Regions from separate parts of the Pseudomonas sp. GW821-FHT09E04 genome, predicted to be linked through region 4. Evidence: predicted binding sites of a transcription regulator. Region 4 holds the regulator's gene; each other region holds the start of a gene.
The links. The regulator FliA, encoded in region 4, starts transcription of late flagellar genes. The targets are predictions, from matches to a motif close to CTAAAGTTTNNNNNNNNNNNGCCGNTAA.
Positions count from the first base shown of each region.

Region 1 (4,941 bases), on a different contig from region 4:
CCACTTCCCTGGTGGCGGTGAGCTGATCGACTCCCCGGGTATCCGCGAATTCGGCCTGGGCCACGTCAGCCGAGCCGACGTCGAGGCTGGCTTCATCGAGTTCGACGACCTGCTCGGCACCTGCCGCTTCCGCGACTGCAAGCACGACCGCGAGCCAGGATGCGCCCTGCTCAAGGCCCTGGAAGATGGCCGCGTGCAACAGCAGCGAATGAACAGCTACCGCTCGATCATCGCCAGCCTGCCTGAAAACGGCTACTGAACAAGATCGCCAGCAACGCTGACTTTGGGAATGTCCCAGCCAAACAAAAGCCGCAGTCACCTGCGGCTTTTGTTTGTGGATCCACTCCAGCGACCACCTCAATATCAGTCAGCCGGTAGCTTCGGCGCCTGCTTGGCGATGCTCCTTTCCTGTGATTTAACCCGACGTTCAAGCTTGCGAATATCCTCTTCCGCAGGGAGTTCCTCGGGTTTGATACCACGCTGGTCCAGCATGTCGCGCACGCTCAAATTGTTCTGGACATGCTCGCTCGCAATAGCCGACTCACCCTGTAAATCAACCCGAAGCACATTGTGATTGGTCATCTCAGTGGCAAGATTTTTCGCAGCAATAGTCAATGTAGGCAGAAAATCAGCAAGTGGCCGACTCTTGATGATGCCGTAGCGATCTTTCATCGCTTGAGTCGTTTTCCCACCGAAAAGCGCTGCATCTCCCCGGGAGCGGATACGAGCAAACCCCTCATCATCCACGCCACGTTCATAAATATTCTGCGACAGTTCTTTTTCCGACTCGCGCAAGCGATCACGAGCATCAAAGCGGGCCAGCAGGCGCATCCGGTCTTCAATCAACTCTTGCTTGCGCGTTTGTAGCGCGAAATAGCTCTGAGCAAAGGCAATGGGCCGTTTACGCGGATCGCCATTCTGCGCAATCAAGTAACAGGCATAGCGCGTAAGCATGAAATCGTCGGTAGCTCGTTGCCCACCTTTGCCAATCTCGATCATTTTCGTAACGCCACGAAAATGATCGAGAGCATCCACACCGGTGGCTTCACACGAGGCTATTGCACGCTGGACAACGGTGAGAAAGTTTTCCCAACGTGCATAACCCAAAGGCTCCTGCAGTTCGCGAGCGAACCAGAACTCGATACCCTCGCCAGGCACCCGTTGCGCTAATTCGTCAAATTGCTGTTGCAGCAAAAAGATTGTCTGATTTTCCATCGTCACGACTCCCTGTGGTTCAGAAGGATTTGAATTCATTGCTGGCCATTTAAAGCAAAACACCCGTGTGCGCTGATCGGGGATTATCCGTGAGAGGCTGATCAAAAAAGCGCCCAGTCGTCGCCGGATACAAAAAAGCCGACATCACTGTCGGCTTTTTTGTGGGTCACTGCTTGGGCGCGGGCGCCGGTGCAGTGGCGGGTGCAGCGGGCGCCGGGGCTGGCGCCGCGCTGCCCGGCGCGGTTGGTTTCGGCGCCGCGTCGTCAAACAGGTTCAACCGTTCACGCAGCTCGTGCGCCGGCACTGGCTGCTGATCCGCCGGCAAGGCGTTCGGGTCGACCGGTGTGGCCGGGGCCGCACCGTTCTGACCTTGATCTGCCGGTTTCGACGGTTCGGTACCTTGCGAACCTTCGATGGCCGCCTGGGCCTTCTTGGTCAGCACCACGATGTCGATGCGACGGTTGACCGGGTTGAACGGGTTCTCCTTGTCGAACAGCGCCGACGAGGCGTAACCCACGACCCGCGCCACTTGCCCGTCCGGATAACTACCCGCCACCAGCGCACGCCGGGCGGCGTTGGCACGGTTGGCCGAGAGCTCCCAGTTACCGAAGTCACCGGTGCCGGTGTACGGCTTGGCGTCGGTGTGGCCGCTGATGCTGATCTTGTTCGGCACCGCTTTGATGGTGTCGGCCATGGCCAGCAGGATGTCTTCGAAGTACGGCTTCAGGCGTGCAGAACCGGAGTCGAACATCGGACGGTTCTCGGCGTCCATGATCTGGATGCGCAAGCCGTTCGGCGTGATCTCGAACAGGATCTGATCCTTGAACTTCTGCAGCTGCGGATTCTCGTCGACCTTGTTCTGCAGTTCTTGCAGCAACAGTTCCAAGCGCTCCTTCTCGACCTGTTCGGCCATGCCTTCAACCTGCTCGGTGTCGACCGTGACCTTGTCCGGCTGCGGCTGAGACTTCACTTCAGGGTTGAGGGTGTTTTCCGGCGCCAGGGTCGGCGTACCGCCCAGGTCGATGATGTACGGCGTGCCGCTCTCGGAGAAACCGACCGGGTCCTTGAAGTAACCGGCGATGGCGATCTTCTGTTCCGGGGTCGCGGTGGACAGCAGCCACAACACCAGGAAGAACGCCATCATCGCCGTCGCGAAGTCGGCGAAGGCGATCTTCCACGCCCCGCCGTGATGCCCGCCGGCGATGCGCTTGACGCGCTTGATGATTATCGGCTGGTTATTTTCCATGACTTAACGACCGCGAACGGCTTGTTCCAGCTCGGCAAAGCTTGGACGGTGAGCCGGGTACAGAACCTTGCGACCGAACTCGACAGCCAGCGATGGCGGCATGCCGGACGCCGAAGCCACCAGCGAGGCCTTGATGGCTTCGTAGACGTTCAGCTCTTCCTTGGCATCGTGCGCCAGGGAGTGCGCCAGCGGGCCGAAGAAACCGTATGCCGCGAGAATACCGAAGAAGGTACCCACGAGTGCCGCACCTACGTGCAGACCGATGGACTTCTGATCGCCTTCACCCAACGAGGCCATGGTCACCACGATACCCAGTACCGCCGCGACGATACCGAAACCCGGCATGGCGTCGGCAATGCCGTTCACCGCGTGGGACGGATGCTCGAGGTCTTCCTTGAGGCTGTACAGTTCCATGTCGAACAAGCCTTCCAGCTCGTGCGGCGCCATGTTGCCGGACGACATGATGCGCAGGTAATCGCAGATGAACGCGGTCATGCGTTCGTCTTTCAATACCGCCGGGTACTTGGCGAAGATCGGGCTCGCAGCGGCATCTTCGATGTCGCCCTCGATGGCCATCATGCCTTCACGGCGGCTCTTGTTGAGGATCTCGTAGATCAGGCCCAGCACTTCCAGATAGAACGTGTGGCTGAAACGCGAGCTGAACATGCTCAGGGATTTCTTGAGCACGTGCATCGTCATGTAACCGGGGTTGGCCTGGAGGAATGCTCCGAGTGCCGCACCACCGATGATCATCACCTCGAAAGGCTGGATCAGGGCGGCAATCTTGCCGTGGGAGAGCACGTATCCGCCGAGCACGCTCGCGAATACGACGATGATGCCGATAATTTTAGCCATAGGTAGAAAGTACTTATTTAAGTCGGGTTCAAGGTCATATTCGGAAGTTAAAAAATCTCTTCTTCTACTTATCGGCAAAACTGCGCCAGACTATAGCCAGTTCAGGCGAAAAGCCAATTTAGCCCATGCCGGGCGCGTCTACAGTCAGTGAAGATCTCGTCCAGACATGGCTAATGAAACGAACGTCCCACACGTAAAACCCACCACACTCGATGGCTGGGTGAAGCTGCTCGACGGCGTGCGCCTGCCGGTGCCGCAAGAAGCCCACGATCGTGTCTGCCGCGCCATCCGCGATAATCGCAGCTCGCTGCGCGACATCGCCGACCTGATGCAGGACAGCCCGGCGCTGGCGCTGAGCATCATTCGCGAAGCCAATCGCCACACCCAGGGCAGCATGACTGCACCGGCGGAAAACCTTGAGGTCGCGATCAATCGCCTTGGCCTCGCCCGCACCGAAGAACTGCTGGCTCGCCTGCCCGCCGAACCGCAGGCACAAATTCCCCAGGCCTTGCGCCAGATACAGATGATCAGCCAGCACGCCACGCAACAGGCCAACGGCTTTTTTGCCAGTCGCCTGGCGCGGCTGTGGCAGGACATTCATTGGGGCAGTCTGTTATTTCTGTCGCCGCTGTGGCCGCTGGCGCTGACCTTTCCCCAACTGCTCGAAGAGTGGGAAGTGCGGGTTATCCACAAGGGCGAATCGGCCCGCGACGTGGAAAAGCAATTGTTCGGCGTGCGCCTGCTGAAGATCGGTGAGGCGCTGGTCGAAGTCTGGCGATTGCCGATCTGGGTGCAGCAGGGCTATCGATTGCTGCTCACCGAGCAGCGCGAACTGGTCAAGGTTTTGCGCATCGCCCGCGATGTCGATCACCCGCTACGCCAGCAGAATCGCCTCGATGACGACCCGACCCTGCGCCACTGGCTCAATCAGCCGGCCAACACCGTGCTGCTGGCCAACGGCCTGGCGCTGTCGGCACAACAGGCCTGGGACAGTCCGCACAGCGAGCGCTGGCAATACCTGACCAGCCTCTATCTGCAAATCTCGATGGACGAGGTGCAACAACAGTTGCACCAGCAGGCCGCCAACAGCGCACGCCGGCATTCGATGCCGGATCTGTGGCACCCGGCGGTTTCCCTGTTGTGGCCGTGGGGCACCCATCGCCTGCCCGCCGGAATGCTGCCGGCCGCCGCACCCAATGCCGACGACCTCGCCAAGTGGCGCCGGCAATGCGCCGAACTGCTGGCCGAGCCGAGCCGTTTCACCAATGCCATGCACTTGACCATTGCCGCTCGCGACGCGCTGGTGGCCAGCGGCATGCGCCGGGTGATGATCCTGATGGCCGACCGCACGCAGTCCAGTCTGCGTGTGCATCAGATTTCCGGTCTGCCGAAGGAAGCCGCTGCGCTCAACTTCGTCGTCAGTCAAAGCACCGTGTTGCAACGCTTGCTCGCGCAGCAGGCACAAGTGCGGATCACCCCGGACAACAACGCCCAGTTTTCCGCCCTGCTGCCGCCCTCGCTGCGCACGCTGTTCCGAGGCGAACACCTGTTCTTGCGCTCGCTGGTCCACAACGGCCGCGTCATCATGATCGTGGTGGCCGACCAAGGTGGCGGGCCGTTCGCCG
Region 1 is NZ_JBWKOR010000005.1:200,473-205,413, forward strand. It holds gene rsgA (small ribosomal subunit biogenesis GTPase RsgA) at 1-259, shown strand, start outside; gene dinD (DNA damage-inducible protein D) at 364-1,215, opposite strand; gene motB (flagellar motor protein MotB) at 1,382-2,461, opposite strand; gene motA (flagellar motor stator protein MotA) at 2,465-3,316, opposite strand; gene AC07N4_RS19735 (HDOD domain-containing protein) at 3,483-4,941, shown strand, end outside.
Region 1: motA (flagellar motor stator protein MotA) is a predicted target of FliA. The motif match lies at 3,385-3,412, and genes of this name have one in related genera.

Region 2 (4,941 bases), on a different contig from region 4:
CTACGTGGCGGAAATCATCCGTTCCGGCGTGCAGTCGATTGCCCGTGGCCAGAATGAAGCCGCCCGTTCGCTGGGTCTGAGCGCTGGCCAGTCGATGCGCCACGTAGTGTTGCCGCAAGCCTTCAAGCGCGTGCTGCCACCGCTGGCGGGGCAGTTCATCAGTCTGGTGAAAGACACCTCGCTGGTGTCGGTGATCGCCATCACCGAGCTGCTGAAAAGCGGTCGTGAAGTGATCACCACCTCGTTTTCGCCGTTCGAAATCCTGTTCTGCGTTGCCGGCCTGTACCTGTTGATCAACCTGCCGCTGTCGAAAATCGCCAGCCGGCTTGAGCGGAGGCTCGCGCAAAGTGATTGAAGTCCGCGATCTGGTAAAAGTCTTCGACACCCGTGGGCAAGTGGTCCGGGCTGTGGATAACGTCACCACTTCCGTCGCCAAGGGCGAGGTGCTGGTGGTGATCGGTCCGTCCGGCTCCGGCAAGTCGACCTTCCTGCGTTGCCTCAATGGTCTTGAGGAATTCGATTCCGGCTCGGTGAGCATCGACGGCCTGCAACTGGCCGACCCGAAAACCGACGTCAACGCCTACCGCCGCGAAGTCGGCATGGTGTTCCAGCACTTCAACCTGTTCCCGCACATGACCGTGCTGGAAAACCTGTGCCTGGCGCAGAAAGTCGTGCGCAAGCGTGGCCAGAAGGAAAGCGAGGCTAAGGCCCTGGCGTTGCTGGAGAAGGTCGGGATTGCTCAGAAGGCCCGCGAATACCCTTCGCGCCTGTCCGGCGGCCAGCAGCAGCGCGTGGCGATTGCCCGGGCGCTGGCGATGGACCCCAAGGTCATGCTGTTCGATGAGCCGACCTCGGCCCTCGACCCGGAGATGGTCGGTGAAGTGCTGGATGTGATGAAAAACCTGGCCGTGGAAGGCATGACCATGGTCTGCGTGACCCACGAAATGGGCTTTGCCCGGGAAGTGGCGGATCGGGTGCTGTTCTTCGATCACGGCAAACTGCTGGAAGACGCCTCGCCGGCGGCGTTCTTCGATGCGCCGAAGGATCCGCGAGCTCAGGCCTTCCTGCGGCAAGTCCTCTAAACGCAGGGCAAAAAAAATCGCAGCCATTGGCTGCGATTTTTTTGTCACCGATCGTTCCCACGTCGAGGCGTCGAACCGTCTGCGTGGGAACGCCGCCCGGGACGCTCTGCGTCCCTTCCCAAGCGCGACGCGGAGCGTCACAGGATGCATTCCCACGCAGAGCGTGGGAACGATCTGGCATCCACTTACACCTTGAAGCGGCCCACCAACGTTTGCAGGTGAGTGCCCAGGCGCGCCAGCTCGACGCTGGAGGCCGCCGTCTCTTCACTCGCCGCCGACGTCTGGTCCGATACATCCCGCACGTTCAGCACGCTACGGTTGATCTCTTCGGCCACGGCACTCTGCTGCTCGGCCGCCGCTGCGATTTGCTGGTTCATCGCCTGAATCGCCGACACGGTGCGCGTGATGTTTTCCAGCGAGCCACCGGCACGACGGGTCAGTTCCACGCTGCTCTGGGTCAGCGTGCGGCTGTTGTCCATGATCGTCGCCACTTGCTGGGTGCCGTTCTGCAGGCCGACGATCAGCTCTTCGATTTCTTCGGTGGACTTCTGGGTGCGTTGCGCGAGGCTGCGTACTTCGTCAGCAACCACCGCGAAACCACGTCCGGCTTCACCGGCGCGGGCCGCTTCGATGGCAGCGTTGAGGGCCAGCAGGTTGGTTTGCTGGGCCACGGACTTGATCACGTCGAGGACGCTGCCGATCTTGTCGCTTTCGCGCTTGAGCTCGCCCATGGCCTCGGTAGAGTGGCCGACTTCAGTGGCCAGGCGTTCGATCTGGGCGATGGCTTCGCCGACCACTTTGTCGCCTTCGCGGGCCTGTTGGTCAGCGGCGACGGCCGCTTCTGAGGCTTCCTCGGCGTTGCGCGCGACTTCCTGCACGGTGGCAGCCATTTCGTTCATGGCGGTGGCGACCTGATCGGTCTCGACTTTCTGATTGTTCACGCCGGCACTGGTCTGCTCGGTCACGGCCGACAGTTCTTCGGCGGCGCTGGCGATCTGAGTGACGCCGTCGCTTATCCCGCCGATCAAGTCGCGCAGGCCCTGAGTCATGCTCTGCATCGAACGCTGCAACTGGCCGAGTTCGTCGCGGCGCTGGGAGATCAGGTTGTGGGTCAGGTCGCCAGCGGCCACGCGCTCGGCGACTTTCAGGGTCTGCTCCAGCGGGATGATGATCTGCCGGGTGATCGCCCAGGCGGCGAGCAGGCCGAAGGCCACGGCCAGCAAGGTGGCGATCAGCAACTGGTTCTTGGCGCTGGCGGCATCGGTGTCACGCACGATGGTCTGGGAGTCGGTGAGCTTCTTGCTGATGTCCATCAACAGGTCGCCCTGGGTCGACATGCGGGCCAGCGCCTTGGCGCTGGCAACCTGCGAATCGCGGAACTGGCTGACAGCGGCGCGATAGGCTTTCAGCGACTCGGTAGCCTGTTGCAGATTGGCGATGTGCTGTTCCGGCAATTTGGCCGGCAGGGTCTCGAGGTTTTTCAGGGCGTTGTCGATGGCGTCGAGGGCCGGTTGTTCGGCTTCGGCCTTGGCGCTGTAGGTGTAGCCGCGCACCTGGAAGCGGGCCTGCTGGATCAGCTTGCTGAGGTCGATCACCGCGTTGAACTGGGCAACGCTGTCGCCTTGCAGCATGGATTTCTCGACTTCGGCAACCTTGGCCACGGCATTGTCGGCGGTGGCGCCGAGTTTGCTGCGGGCGTCTTCGCGCAGGGCGGTGGCCTGGGTCATGTCGGCGAAGGCGCGTTTGTATTCGGCAACGGCGGCCAGTTGCTGATCGACCATCGCCGCGTCGGCTGGCTGTTCGATCAGGCTGCGAGCGGTTTGCAGGCCGCTGTCGAGTTTGCCGAGCAGGTCATTGACTGTGCCCGGGCCTTGTTCGCCACGGCGCATTTCGTAGTCCAGACGCGCCAGGCGCAGGTCCTTGGTCAGCTCGTTGAGGCTCGAGATGAAACCGAGTTTGTCACCGCGGCTGATGATGCCGCTCATGCCGGTCCAGCCGGTAAAGGTGATCAACAGGGTCAGCAGCAGCACCAGGCCGAAACCGATGCCCAGCTTGCGTTTGACGCTGACGTTTCCAAGATTCTCGGCTAACCAACGGTACATGCGACGACTCCCCTCGGACCACTAATTGGACTTATGGAGACTGTATCGGCTGAGTGATGGCAATCTGTAACGCAATTTGTCTGGCGCCGAATGGCGCCAGAGCGGTTCAGAACAGGCGGGCGAGCAGGGCAGTGACGGCGGTTTCGACGCGCAGGATGCGTTCGCCGAGTTGCACCGGTTGCAGGCCGGATTTGCCCAGCAGGTCGATCTCGTAGGGAATCCAGCCACCCTCGGGGCCGATGGCCAGGGTCACCGGTTCGCTCAGGGCGCGCGGGCAGGGCGGGAAGTTGCCCGGATGGCCGACCAGGCCGAGGGTGCCGTCGGTGATGGCCGGCAGACGATCTTCGACAAACGGCTTGAAGCGCTTCTCGATGATGATTTCCGGCAGCACGGTATCGCGGGCCTGTTCGAGGCCGAGGATCAAATTCTCGCGAATCGCTTCCGGCTCCAGAAACGGCGTTTGCCAGAAGCTCTTCTCGACGCGATAGCTGTTGACCAGAATCACCTTCGACACACCCATGGTCGCCACGGTCTGGAACACCCGACGCAGCATCTTCGGGCGTGGCAGGGCGAGTACCAGGGTCAGCGGCAGCTTGGCCGGCGGTGGCTGATCGAGGGTGACCCGCAGTTCGGCTTCGCCCGCTTCCAGGCGCAGCAGCTCGGCCGAGCCCATCAACCCGTTGATGCGCCCGACCCGCAGGCTGTCGCCGACTTCCGAACGGTGGACTTCCTGCATGTGGGTCAGGCGTCGATCACGCAGCACGACGCGGTCGGCCGCAATGAAATCGGCCTCTTCGAGCAACAGCAGGTTCATGGTTGCGTCGCTGGCGGCTGGTCGTTGTGATCGTCGGCGGTTTCGTCCGGGCGCTCGCGCTTGCTGACCAGGCTGCCGAACAGGATGCCGACTTCGAACAGCATCCACATCGGCACGGCCAGCAGGGTCTGGGAGAAGATGTCCGGCGGGGTCAGGATCATGCCGACCACGAAGCAGCCGATGATCACGTACGGGCGGATCTTCTTCAGGTATTTGACGTCGACCACGCCGATCCACACCAGCAGCACCACGGCCACCGGGATTTCGAACGCCACGCCGAAGGCAAAGAACAGCGTCATGACGAAATCGAGGTAACTGGTGATGTCGGTCATCATTTCCACGCCGGCCGGGGTGGCCGAGGCGAAGAACTTGAAGATCAGCGGGAACACGAAGTAATAGGCGAATGCCATACCGGTGTAGAACAGCAGGATGCTGGAGATCAGCAACGGCACTGCGACACGCTTCTCGTGCTTGTACAGGCCCGGCGCGATGAAGCCCCAGATCTGATGCAGGATCACCGGGATCGCCAGGAACAGCGACACCATCATCGTCAGCTTCAGCGGCGTCAGGAACGGCGACGACACGTCGGTGGCGATCATCGTCGCGCCGGCCGGCAAGTAACTGCGCAGCGGCGTCGAGACGAAGGTGTAGATCTGCTGGGTGAAGGCGAACAGCCCGGCGAAGATGATGAAGATCGCCGCGACGCAGCGCAGCAGGCGGGTGCGCAACTCGGTGAGGTGCGAAACCAGCGGCATGTGCTGGTCGTTTTCGGGGAGGCTAGGGCCTGTCATCGGTCATTTCCTGTGTCGCGCCGAGCCCGTATTTGCGCAGGGCAAGGCGCGAGGCGCGTAGTTTGGCGTTTCAAATAAGCAACGAGTAACGCAGCCCTGCGCAAATACGGGCCGGCCCTTCGGGTTGTGCCTGAAAGCGGGCCAGGCCGCGT
Region 2 is NZ_JBWKOR010000005.1:360,999-365,939, reverse strand. It holds gene AC07N4_RS20420 (amino acid ABC transporter permease) at 1-355, shown strand, start outside; gene AC07N4_RS20415 (amino acid ABC transporter ATP-binding protein) at 348-1,082, shown strand; gene AC07N4_RS20410 (methyl-accepting chemotaxis protein) at 1,268-3,184, opposite strand; gene AC07N4_RS20405 (16S rRNA (uracil(1498)-N(3))-methyltransferase) at 3,291-3,998, opposite strand; gene tatC (twin-arginine translocase subunit TatC) at 3,995-4,789, opposite strand.
Region 2: AC07N4_RS20410 (methyl-accepting chemotaxis protein) is a predicted target of FliA. The motif match lies at 3,227-3,254, and genes of this name have one in related genera.

Region 3 (4,941 bases), on a different contig from region 4:
TGAGGTAATCGAAGAATGCGATCGCACAGGCCGCCTGGTGATGACCAATCTCACCCGGCGGTTGATGCCGCTGATTCGTTACCCGGTCGGCGACCGCGCCTGTTGGCGAGAGCTCGACCGAACGCCCACGCGCAAATTCGCGCTGATGGGCCGCAGCGCCGACAGCCAGCGAGTCAGGGTGGGAATCCTGACACTGCTGCCCGATGAAATCGGCGATACGGTGCAACGCCTCACCGGCAGTGACGATTGGCAACTGGTGATCGAACAGGCCGGAACGAAAGATATCCTGCGCCTGAAATGGGCTCCGGACGCTGTGCAACCTGCTTCGGCAGACACCGACCGGAGGCTGCACCACGCGTTGATTGAACACTACCCGTTGATCGAACAACTCAATGCCGATCACTTGCTGGACGTGGAGATTCACTGCTGCACGGTTCAGGACCTGTCACGCCATCCGCGCTCCGGCAAACGCCAGCGCGTACTGGATCTGCGCGTCTACGACAGCCCGCCCATGGAACACCGCTGATGGAAACAGTTACCCTGCGCAGTTACCGCAACAGCGACGCTGTGGCCGTGAGCAACCTGTTCCGAAAAACCTACGGCGATCTTTACGCCCAGCCTCACGTCTATCTGCCCTGCATGATTGATCGCAACCATGCGCTGGGGCGCTGGCACTCTCTGGTCGCCGTCGCCGAAGATCAAATGCTGGGACACGCGACCTTGATTCGTGCCAAGGGATCGCACATCGCCGAGCTGGCATTGAGCGTGGTTGCCCCCGAAACCCGAGGTCAGAACATTGCTACTCGCCTGGGACGGCAGCTGTTGATTCATGCGCAAGCGTTGGGATACCGGGGCGTGACGATCAAACAGGTCACCGGCCATCCTTACACACAGCGCATGGCAGCCAGTCTCGGCTTTCAGAGTGTCGGATGGCTGCCCGACCATGTCCCGTCTCCGTTCAATGCCTCGGCGCGGGAATCGCTGGTCATCGGTTACACGCCTGTCGACGATAACCGACGCCCGCTCCCGACCCAGGCGTGGCCCGAAAGCTGCCGGGATTTCATGAGGCAGATGTGCAGCGTGTTCGGAACACAGGACAAGGCCGCGCCCTGGGTGGGCGAACCGGTGCAGCTGGAACAACAATTGAACCGGTATGAAGGCATTTTCAAAGAGATCGATGGCGGCTTGCTCAAGCAGTTGCAGGAACTGCCGGCGCATTGGCTCATTTCAGTCAGGCTCAGGCTGGCAAAGGAATTCGCAAGCGCTTTTCACTTGCTCACGACGGCGGGATTCGTGTTCACCGGGCTGGTGCCGGATGAGAGAGGAGCTGGCTGGCTGGCGTTGTTTCATCGTGGCGCCAGGCCACCGGCGTTGACGCTGATTTGCCCGCAGATGCAGCGGCTGCATGACGACCTGCAATCGCTCATTGCCAAGCCATCATCGTCCGTGTAACGCAAGAATGCCCAGGCCCTGCGCATCGGAGGGCCTGGTTTTACGCGATCAAGCCTTGGCGCTGACGCCTTTGTCGGTCGGAGGCGGACGTTCACCGCCCTGTCCGTAGGTTTTCAGGCTCTGCAGCACGTAAATGGCTTTCTTGTACTCCGGGATCAACGTATTGGCGTACTTGTTGCCCTTGAGGCTGTTGTTGTTGATGGTGTCCAGTTGCGTGGCGAAATATTCCAGCGCATTGAACTTGGCATCCGGGTCTTTCTGAATGCCAAAGCGATCGAACTTGTCACCGGCATTGAGCAGCGTCATCGAGGTCACTTCGGAAATGAGGCCCCGGCTGCGCAGGAAGTCAGTCAGTTTGCCCAATTGCTTGGGAGTGACGTTTTCCGGATCGAACCCCTTGATGTTCTTGTGCAAACGCTGCTTGTCCATTTCCGCCGTGTTGAGAACGGTGGGGTCGTTGCCGACCAGGGCCAGCATCTGCTTGACCTTCACGCTTTGAGAAACCGGTTTGCCCGAGCTCCCTGCATCTCGAACCAGCAAACCTGCCTTGGGCTGCCACGCGCCGGTATAACCAACGGTCATGAGCGTGCTCCTTGCGAAAAGAACATGAAAATATCCTTGTGGAACGTCTTGAGTTGCCCGGAGTATCGGCCGGCAAACTGATGTCACCAATCTGTTTTTCACTTTTTTACAAATTTTGTACATTCTCGATACAAAGCACTGCAAGCCCCGCAGATATTGAGCCAGAGCCGCTTGGCCAGTCCGGCGAAAATCGGCTTTTTACTCTAACGAACGGGCTGGTTAGTTTGCATGTGTCGGATCTGTTACTTGTCGGTCAGCGTTTCAAAACTTTTTAGCACGTGAGTACCTAAAGCTTCCTCGCGCCGCGACGATACGTAAGGGATACCCCTACTGTTTTACTCCTCGCCCCTAATAAGAAACGCTGCTCAAGGACCGGTCTCCATGCCCGCATTCCGTACCATTCAGGCTCGCTACACGCTGTTTCTGGTTCTATTTATCCTGTTGCTGTCGGTCCTGACCGTGGTAGGCATCAGCCAGTTGGTCGCGCCGAAACTGCGTCATACCGAAGAACAGGTCGTGCTCAACCGCATTGCCGAGGTCGCCGAGCAGATCCAGGGCGAACTGAACAAGGTTCAATCGCAGCAACGCAGCATCACCCAGACCATCCCGCTGCTCGACAGTGCCGCCATCGATACGGTGCTGCCGGGGCTGGTGGACCAGTACGGTGAATTGAAAGTATTTGGCGGTGGTATCTGGCCACTGCCCGGTCAGCGTGAGGCGGGACGCAACAAGTTCAGCACCTTCTGGCATCGCGACAGCTCCGGCAAACTCGGCGTGAACACCTTCTGGAACAGCGACGCAGCGCCCAACTATTACGACCAGAGCTGGTACAAGGGCGGCCTGCAGACCCCGCGCGGCCAATGCGCCTGGGCCGCCGCCTATAAAGACGATGCCAGCGCCGAGCCACGCACCAACTGCGCCATGGCCATCCAGAAGAACGGCACGACCTGGGGTGTATCGACCATCGACGTGACGCTGGGCTTCTTCAACGACCTGGTGGCGCGCAAGGAAAAAGACCTCAGTGCCGAAATGCTGATCGTCGAGGCCGACGGCAAAATCATCAGCAACAGTTCGCGCATCAATGGCCCGATCGTGCTGAAAAACATCAGCGAGCTGGCTGGCAGTTCACCTTTCGCGAGTCAGGTAAAGGCTGGCTTGCAGCACCGTGATCAGGCCCAGCGCGTCGAGTTCGACAACAACGGTGAAGCCAGCACTTTCTTCATGCGCCCGATCGAAGGCACGCCTTGGTTCCTCGCCACCGCCCTGCCGACCAAGTTGATCACCGCCCAGCGCGATGACGTGCTCAGCACCCTGAGCCTGTTGCAGATCCCGCTGGTGATCCTGCTGGTGCTGTGGCAGGTCTATGCGATCCGCCAATTGATCCAGCGCATGAAGGCCCTGAAAGCCAACATCGATCTGCTGTCCAGCGGCGATGCCGACCTGACACGCCGCATCACCATCCGCGCCGAAGACGAACTCGGCGCGATCGGTCACTCGGTCAACACCTTCATTGCCTACCTGCAAAACATGATCGGCGAAGTCACCCAGGCTACCGGCGCCATGGCTTCGAGCCTCGACAACCTGCAACGTACGTCGGCGCACACCAGTCAGATTCTGCTGCGCCACGCCTCGGAAACCGACCAGACCGTCACCGCGATCAACGAGATGAGTTCGACCGCTGAAAGCGTCGCGCAGAATGCCGCCGAAACCGCCGCCTTCACCCAGCGCGCCAACGAAAACGCCGACCGTTCGCGGGTGGTGGTCGGCGAAGCGTCGAGCAGCGTGGTCGCGCTGATCGACGAAGTGGCCAGCGCCACGCACAAGGTCGAAAGCATGCAACAGGACGCGCAGCGCATCACCGAGATTCTCGGGGTGATTGGCGCCATTGCCGGCCAGACCAACCTGCTGGCGCTGAACGCCGCCATCGAAGCCGCCCGCGCCGGTGAGCAGGGACGCGGCTTCGCGGTGGTGGCCGACGAAGTGCGCGCCCTCGCCGCCCGCACCCAGGCCAGCACTTCGGAAATCAACGAAATGTTGACCCGCCTGACCCAGGGCGTGAGTTCGTCGGTCAGCGCCATGGAAAACACCCAGGCCAGTTGCCAGTCGGCCGCCGACGCCACGGCGCGAGTAAACAGCGGCCTCGACGAGATGGCCGGCTCGGTCAGCCACATCAACAGCCTCAGCACGCAGATTGCCACCGCCGCCGAACAGCAAAGCGCCGTCACCGAAGAGATCAACCGCAGCATGGTGCAGATCCGTCACATGGTCGATGAACTGGTGCAAAGTGGTCAGGCCAGCGAGCTCAACACCCGACAGTTGCTGGAAGCCAACAGCCGGGTCGGCGCGATCATGGGCCGGTTCAAGGTGCGCTGATCCTGACAGATCTGTCATCTCTCGCTCAGCGGGCTGTCAGCCTTGATCTACGATCATGCTGACAACCCGCCTTGTATTACTTGGAAACACTCCGTTGATGCCGGGCGGGAAATTCCGGTCAAAATGCGTTTTTTTACCCGAGCCGAGAGCCCTCCATGCGAAACCACCTGCGTCTGGCCGCCCTGAGCGCGCTATTCATCTCCTCCCTGGCGCAAGCCGCCGACCTCATCCCGATCGAAGTCCACCGCGACGCCAACTGCGGCTGCTGCAAAAAGTGGATCAGCCACCTGGAAGCCAACGGTTTCAAGGTCGAGGATCACGTTGAAGCCGACATGAGCAGCTTCAAGCAACAACACGGCGTACCACCTCGTCTGGCGTCCTGCCACACCGCAATCATCAACGGCAAATTCGTCGAAGGTCACGTCCCCGCCGAACAAGTGCTGGCGCTGAGCAAGCGTGACGATCTGCTTGGCGTGGCGGCACCGGGGATGCCGATGGGCTCGCCGGGCATGGAAATGGACGGTATGAGCGATG
Region 3 is NZ_JBWKOR010000001.1:289,500-294,440, reverse strand. It holds gene AC07N4_RS01430 (phenylacetate--CoA ligase family protein) at 1-526, shown strand, start outside; gene AC07N4_RS01425 (GNAT family N-acetyltransferase) at 526-1,452, shown strand; gene AC07N4_RS01420 (hypothetical protein) at 1,501-2,034, opposite strand; gene AC07N4_RS01415 (methyl-accepting chemotaxis protein) at 2,416-4,407, shown strand; gene AC07N4_RS01410 (DUF411 domain-containing protein) at 4,563-4,941, shown strand, end outside.
Region 3: AC07N4_RS01415 (methyl-accepting chemotaxis protein) is a predicted target of FliA. The motif match lies at 2,321-2,348, and genes of this name have one in related genera.

Region 4 (4,941 bases):
ACTGGCAACCACCAGCCAGAAACAGGTTCTAACCGCCGCTTATCACAGTTACAAGCGTTGCGGGCTCGCCGGGTGCATCCTGACTAAACTGGATGAGACGGCCAGCCTTGGCGAAGTGCTGAGCCTGGCGATCAGTCATGAACTGCCGGTCGCCTACCTGACCGACGGCCCACGGATTCCGGATGATCTGCATCTGCCGCGCCGTCATCAATTGGTCAGCCGCGCCGTCAGTGTGCAAATGCAGGAAGAACCCAGCGAAGAAGCCATGGCTGACATGTTCGCTGATATCTACCACAGTCCCACCAAGCAGGTTGGCTGAGGTAATGAACAGTTTTTGTACCTACATCGATGGTCTGCCATGCATTGTTCCGGTTGTGAACGCGCAGCCAGTAATGTGGCCTCCGTCTATGCAAGACAAGGTAAAGAAATAACATGGGCAGCATGCATCCCGTACAGGTGATCGCGGTGACCGGCGGCAAAGGTGGCGTCGGCAAGACTAACGTGTCAGTGAACTTGTCCCTGGCGCTGGCAGAGCTTGGCCGTCGGGTCATGCTGCTGGACGCCGACCTGGGTCTGGCGAACGTCGACGTTCTGCTGGGCCTCACGCCCAAACGTACCCTGGCCGATGTGATCGAGGGCCGCTGCGAGCTGCGCGACGTGCTGTTGCAAGGCCCCGGCGGGATCCGCATCGTGCCGGCCGCTTCCGGCACGCAGAGCATGGTTCACCTGAGCCCGGCCCAGCATGCCGGTCTGATTCAGGCGTTCAGCGACATCGGCGACAATCTCGACGTACTGGTGATCGACACCGCTGCGGGTATTGGTGACTCGGTAGTCAGTTTCGTTCGCGCGGCGCAAGAAGTGTTGCTGGTGGTCTGCGACGAGCCGACCTCGATCACCGACGCCTACGCGCTGATCAAACTGCTCAACCGCGATTACGGCATGAACCGCTTCCGCGTCCTGGCCAACATGGCCCAGAGCCCGCAGGAAGGTCGCAATCTGTTCGCCAAGTTGACCAAGGTCACGGATCGCTTCCTCGACGTCGCCCTACAATACGTCGGTGCGGTGCCTTACGACGAAAGCGTGCGCAAGGCGGTGCAGAAGCAGCGTGCGGTCTATGAAGCCTTCCCGCGTTCCAAGTGCGCACTGGCGTTCAAGGCGATCGCGCAAAAGGTCGACACCTGGCCGCTGCCCGCCAATCCGCGCGGCCACCTCGAATTTTTCGTCGAGCGCCTCGTGCAGCAAACGGCAGGACCTGTGCTATGACCGCCAGCGGTATGAATTTCTACAAGAAGTCGGCACGTGACGCGCAGTACGAGCTGATCGAGCGTTACGCGCCACTGGTCAAACGCATTGCTTACCACTTGCTGGCGCGATTGCCGGCCAGTGTGCAGGTCGAAGACCTGATCCAGGCCGGAATGATCGGCCTGCTCGAAGTCTCGACCAAATACGACGCCAGCAAAGGCGCCAGTTTCGAAACGTACGCGGGCATCCGGATCCGCGGCGCCATGCTCGATGAAGTACGCAAGGGGGACTGGGCACCGCGCTCGGTTCACCGCAACACCCGTATGGTCAGCGACGCGATTCGCTCGATTGAAGCTAAAACCGGCCGTGACGCTAAAGATCACGAGGTTGCGGCCGAACTCCAATTGAGTCTCGACGATTACTACGGGATTTTGAACGACACCCTGGGCAGCCGACTGTTCAGTTTCGACGACCTGTTGCAGGACGGCGAACACGAAGGGCTGCACGAGGATGGCGCAAGTGCTCATCTTGAGCCGTCGCGCGATCTGGAAGATGAGCGCTTCCAGGCTGCGTTGGCGGACGCGATTGCCAATTTGCCGGAGCGTGAGCGACTGGTGTTGGCGCTGTACTACGACGAAGAGCTGAACCTCAAGGAAATCGGTGAAGTCCTTGGCGTCAGTGAATCGCGGGTCAGCCAGTTACACAGCCAGTGCGCGGCCCGCTTGCGGGGGCGTTTGGGGGAGTGGCGAGCGCGCTGAAGGCAGTGTGGGGACGCTGCGAACGAGGCTGGTGCGGTGGTGAACGGCACCGGTCTTGCTCTGTTGTGCTCCAGACAGTCATCGAGTGCTTTGCCGGATTGATTGAAATGGCGCGTCCAGGTGCTGGGCGCGTTTAAGACTGCTTGGAGGTCGAATTGAACAAAGACATGAAAATCCTCATCGTTGATGACTTCTCAACGATGCGGCGGATCATCAAGAACCTGTTGCGTGACCTTGGGTTCACCAACACCGTTGAAGCCGACGATGGCACCACTGCCATTCCGGTGCTCAACAGCGGCAGCATCGACTTTCTGGTGACCGACTGGAACATGCCTGGCATGACCGGTATCGACCTGCTGCGTCACGTGCGCGCCGATGAAAAACTCAAGCACCTGCCAGTGCTGATGGTGACCGCTGAAGCCAAGCGCGAGCAGATCATCGAAGCGGCCCAGGCCGGCGTTAACGGCTACGTGGTCAAACCTTTCACGGCTCAGGCGCTGAAAGAAAAAATCGAGAAGATTTTCGAACGCATCGGCTGATGACGCGCGGGGGAGCTATGGAGCATAACGAATCTTCACAGGGCGACTTCGAGTCGACTCTGAAAAAACACGCGGTCGAACTGGTCGAAAGCCTTGAAAAAGGCAGGTTCGGCGACGCTGTGCAACTGATCCATGAGCTCAATCAGACCCGTGACCGTGGCCTGTACCAGGAAGTGGGCAAGCTCACGCGCGAACTGCACAGTGCAATCGTCAACTTCCAGATCGACCCGCATATGCCGCAGGCCGAGGAAGTGTCGCAGATCACTGATGCGACCGAGCGTCTGGGCTATGTGGTCAAGCTGACCGAAGCGGCGGCCAACCGCACCATGGACCTGGTGGAAAGCGCCACGCCGGTGGTCAATGGCCTGGCTGACGAAGCCCAGGCGTTGAGTGCCGACTGGGGACGTTTCATGCGCCGTGAAGTCGGGGCTGAAGAGTTCCGCGAGCTGGCGCGTCGGGTCGACGGTTTTCTGGCACGCAGCAGCGCGGACAACCGCGCGGTGTCGAGCAACCTCAACGACATTCTGCTGGCCCAGGATTACCAGGACCTCACAGGTCAGGTGATCAAGCGCGTGACCCAATTGGTCACCGAAGTCGAAAGCAATCTGCTCAAACTCGTGCTCATGGCCAGTCAGGTGGACCGCTTTGCGGGCATCGAACATGACCGTGCGGCGATGCTCGCTGAAAAAGATCCACAAAAACATCTCTCGCAGGGTGAAGGTCCGCAGATTCATGCCGATAAACGAGAAGACGTTGTGTCCGGTCAGGACGATGTGGACGATTTGTTATCCAGCCTTGGATTCTAGAGTTTTGGAATTATAGGTTTTTTGGGTTTTTAGACCTGTAGGAGCACCCCCTAATGAGCTTCGGCGCCGATGAAGAGATCCTTCAGGATTTCCTGGTTGAGGCCGGCGAGATTCTTGAGCAACTGTCCGAACAACTGGTCGAGCTGGAAAGCCGTCCGGATGACGCAGATCTGCTCAACGCAATTTTTCGCGGTTTCCACACTGTAAAAGGGGGCGCCGGCTTCCTTCAGCTCAATGAGCTGGTGGAGTGCTGTCACATCGCCGAAAACGTGTTCGACATCCTGCGCAAGGGTGAGCGTCGCGTAGATGCAGAACTGATGGACGTGGTGCTCGAAGCGCTGGACGCGGTGAACAGCATGTTCAGCGAAGTCCGCGATCGCAGTCCGATTACTGCCGCAACGCCGGAACTGCTGGCCGCCCTGGCGCGTCTGGCTGAACCGCAATCGGCGGATGAAGCCCCGGCTTCGCCTGTTGCCGAGATGATCGAAGAACTGGTCGTCGAAGGCGATTCGGGCGATATCACCGATAACGAATTTGAACAGTTGCTGGACTCGCTGAACGCCGTCAAGGCCGAAGCTGAAGCCCCGGCGGCTGCCGCTGCGCCTGCTTCCGATGAAGCAGCCAGCGATGAAATCACCGACGCCGAATTCGAGTCGCTGCTTGACCAGTTGCACGGCAAGGGCCAGTTCGCGGCCGACGCCGTGGCACCAACAGCCGCTGCACCGGCTGCTCCGGCGGCGGGCGACAGCTCCGACATCACCGACGACGAATTCGAAGCCTTGCTCGATCAGCTGCACGGCAAGGGCAACTTTGCCGTCGATGCGCTGGAATCGGCGATTGCGTCGGTGCCTGCATCTGCTGCTCCGGCAGCGGCTGCGGCCGGTAGCGATCTGATCAGCGACCACGAGTTCGAATCGCTGCTCGACGATCTGCATGGCAAAGGCAAGTTCACTGACGTCGCCACCGGTGCCGTCGTGACGGCCGGCAATGCTTCTGCTGTTGCAGCGCCTGCCGCCAAGGCCCCGGCCGCTGCGGCAAAACCTGCTGCAAAAGCGCCTGAGCCTAAAGCCGAACCGGCCAAGCCAGCCGCCGCTGCTGCACCGGCTCCGGCCCGTGCGCCGGCGACTCCGCCACCGGAAAAGCCGGCGAGCGAAGCCGAAACCACCGTGCGTGTGGACACCGCACGTCTCGACGAAATCATGAACATGGTCGGCGAGCTGGTACTGGTGCGTAACCGTCTGGTGCGCCTGGGCCTGAACAGCGGCGACGAATCGATGCAGAAGGCCGTGTCGAACCTCGACGTGGTTACCGCCGACTTGCAGACTGCGGTAATGAAGACCCGGATGCAGCCGATCAAGAAAGTCTTCGGCCGTTTCCCGCGTCTGGTTCGCGATCTGGCGCGTCAGCTCAAGAAAGAGATCAACCTGGAACTGGTGGGCGAAGAGACCGACCTCGACAAGAACCTCGTCGAGGCTCTGGCCGACCCGCTGGTCCACTTGGTGCGCAACGCGGTCGACCACGGTATCGAGTCGCCGGAAGAGCGCGAAGCCTCGGGCAAGGCCCGTGGCGGCAAGGTGATCCTGGCGGCCGAGCAGG
Region 4 is NZ_JBWKOR010000002.1:105,286-110,226, reverse strand. It holds gene flhF (flagellar biosynthesis GTPase FlhF) at 1-319, shown strand, start outside; gene fleN (flagellar synthesis regulator FleN) at 433-1,263, shown strand; gene fliA (RNA polymerase sigma factor FliA) at 1,260-2,000, shown strand; gene AC07N4_RS06770 (chemotaxis response regulator CheY) at 2,168-2,539, shown strand; gene AC07N4_RS06765 (protein phosphatase CheZ) at 2,557-3,345, shown strand; gene AC07N4_RS06760 (chemotaxis protein CheA) at 3,399-4,941, shown strand, end outside.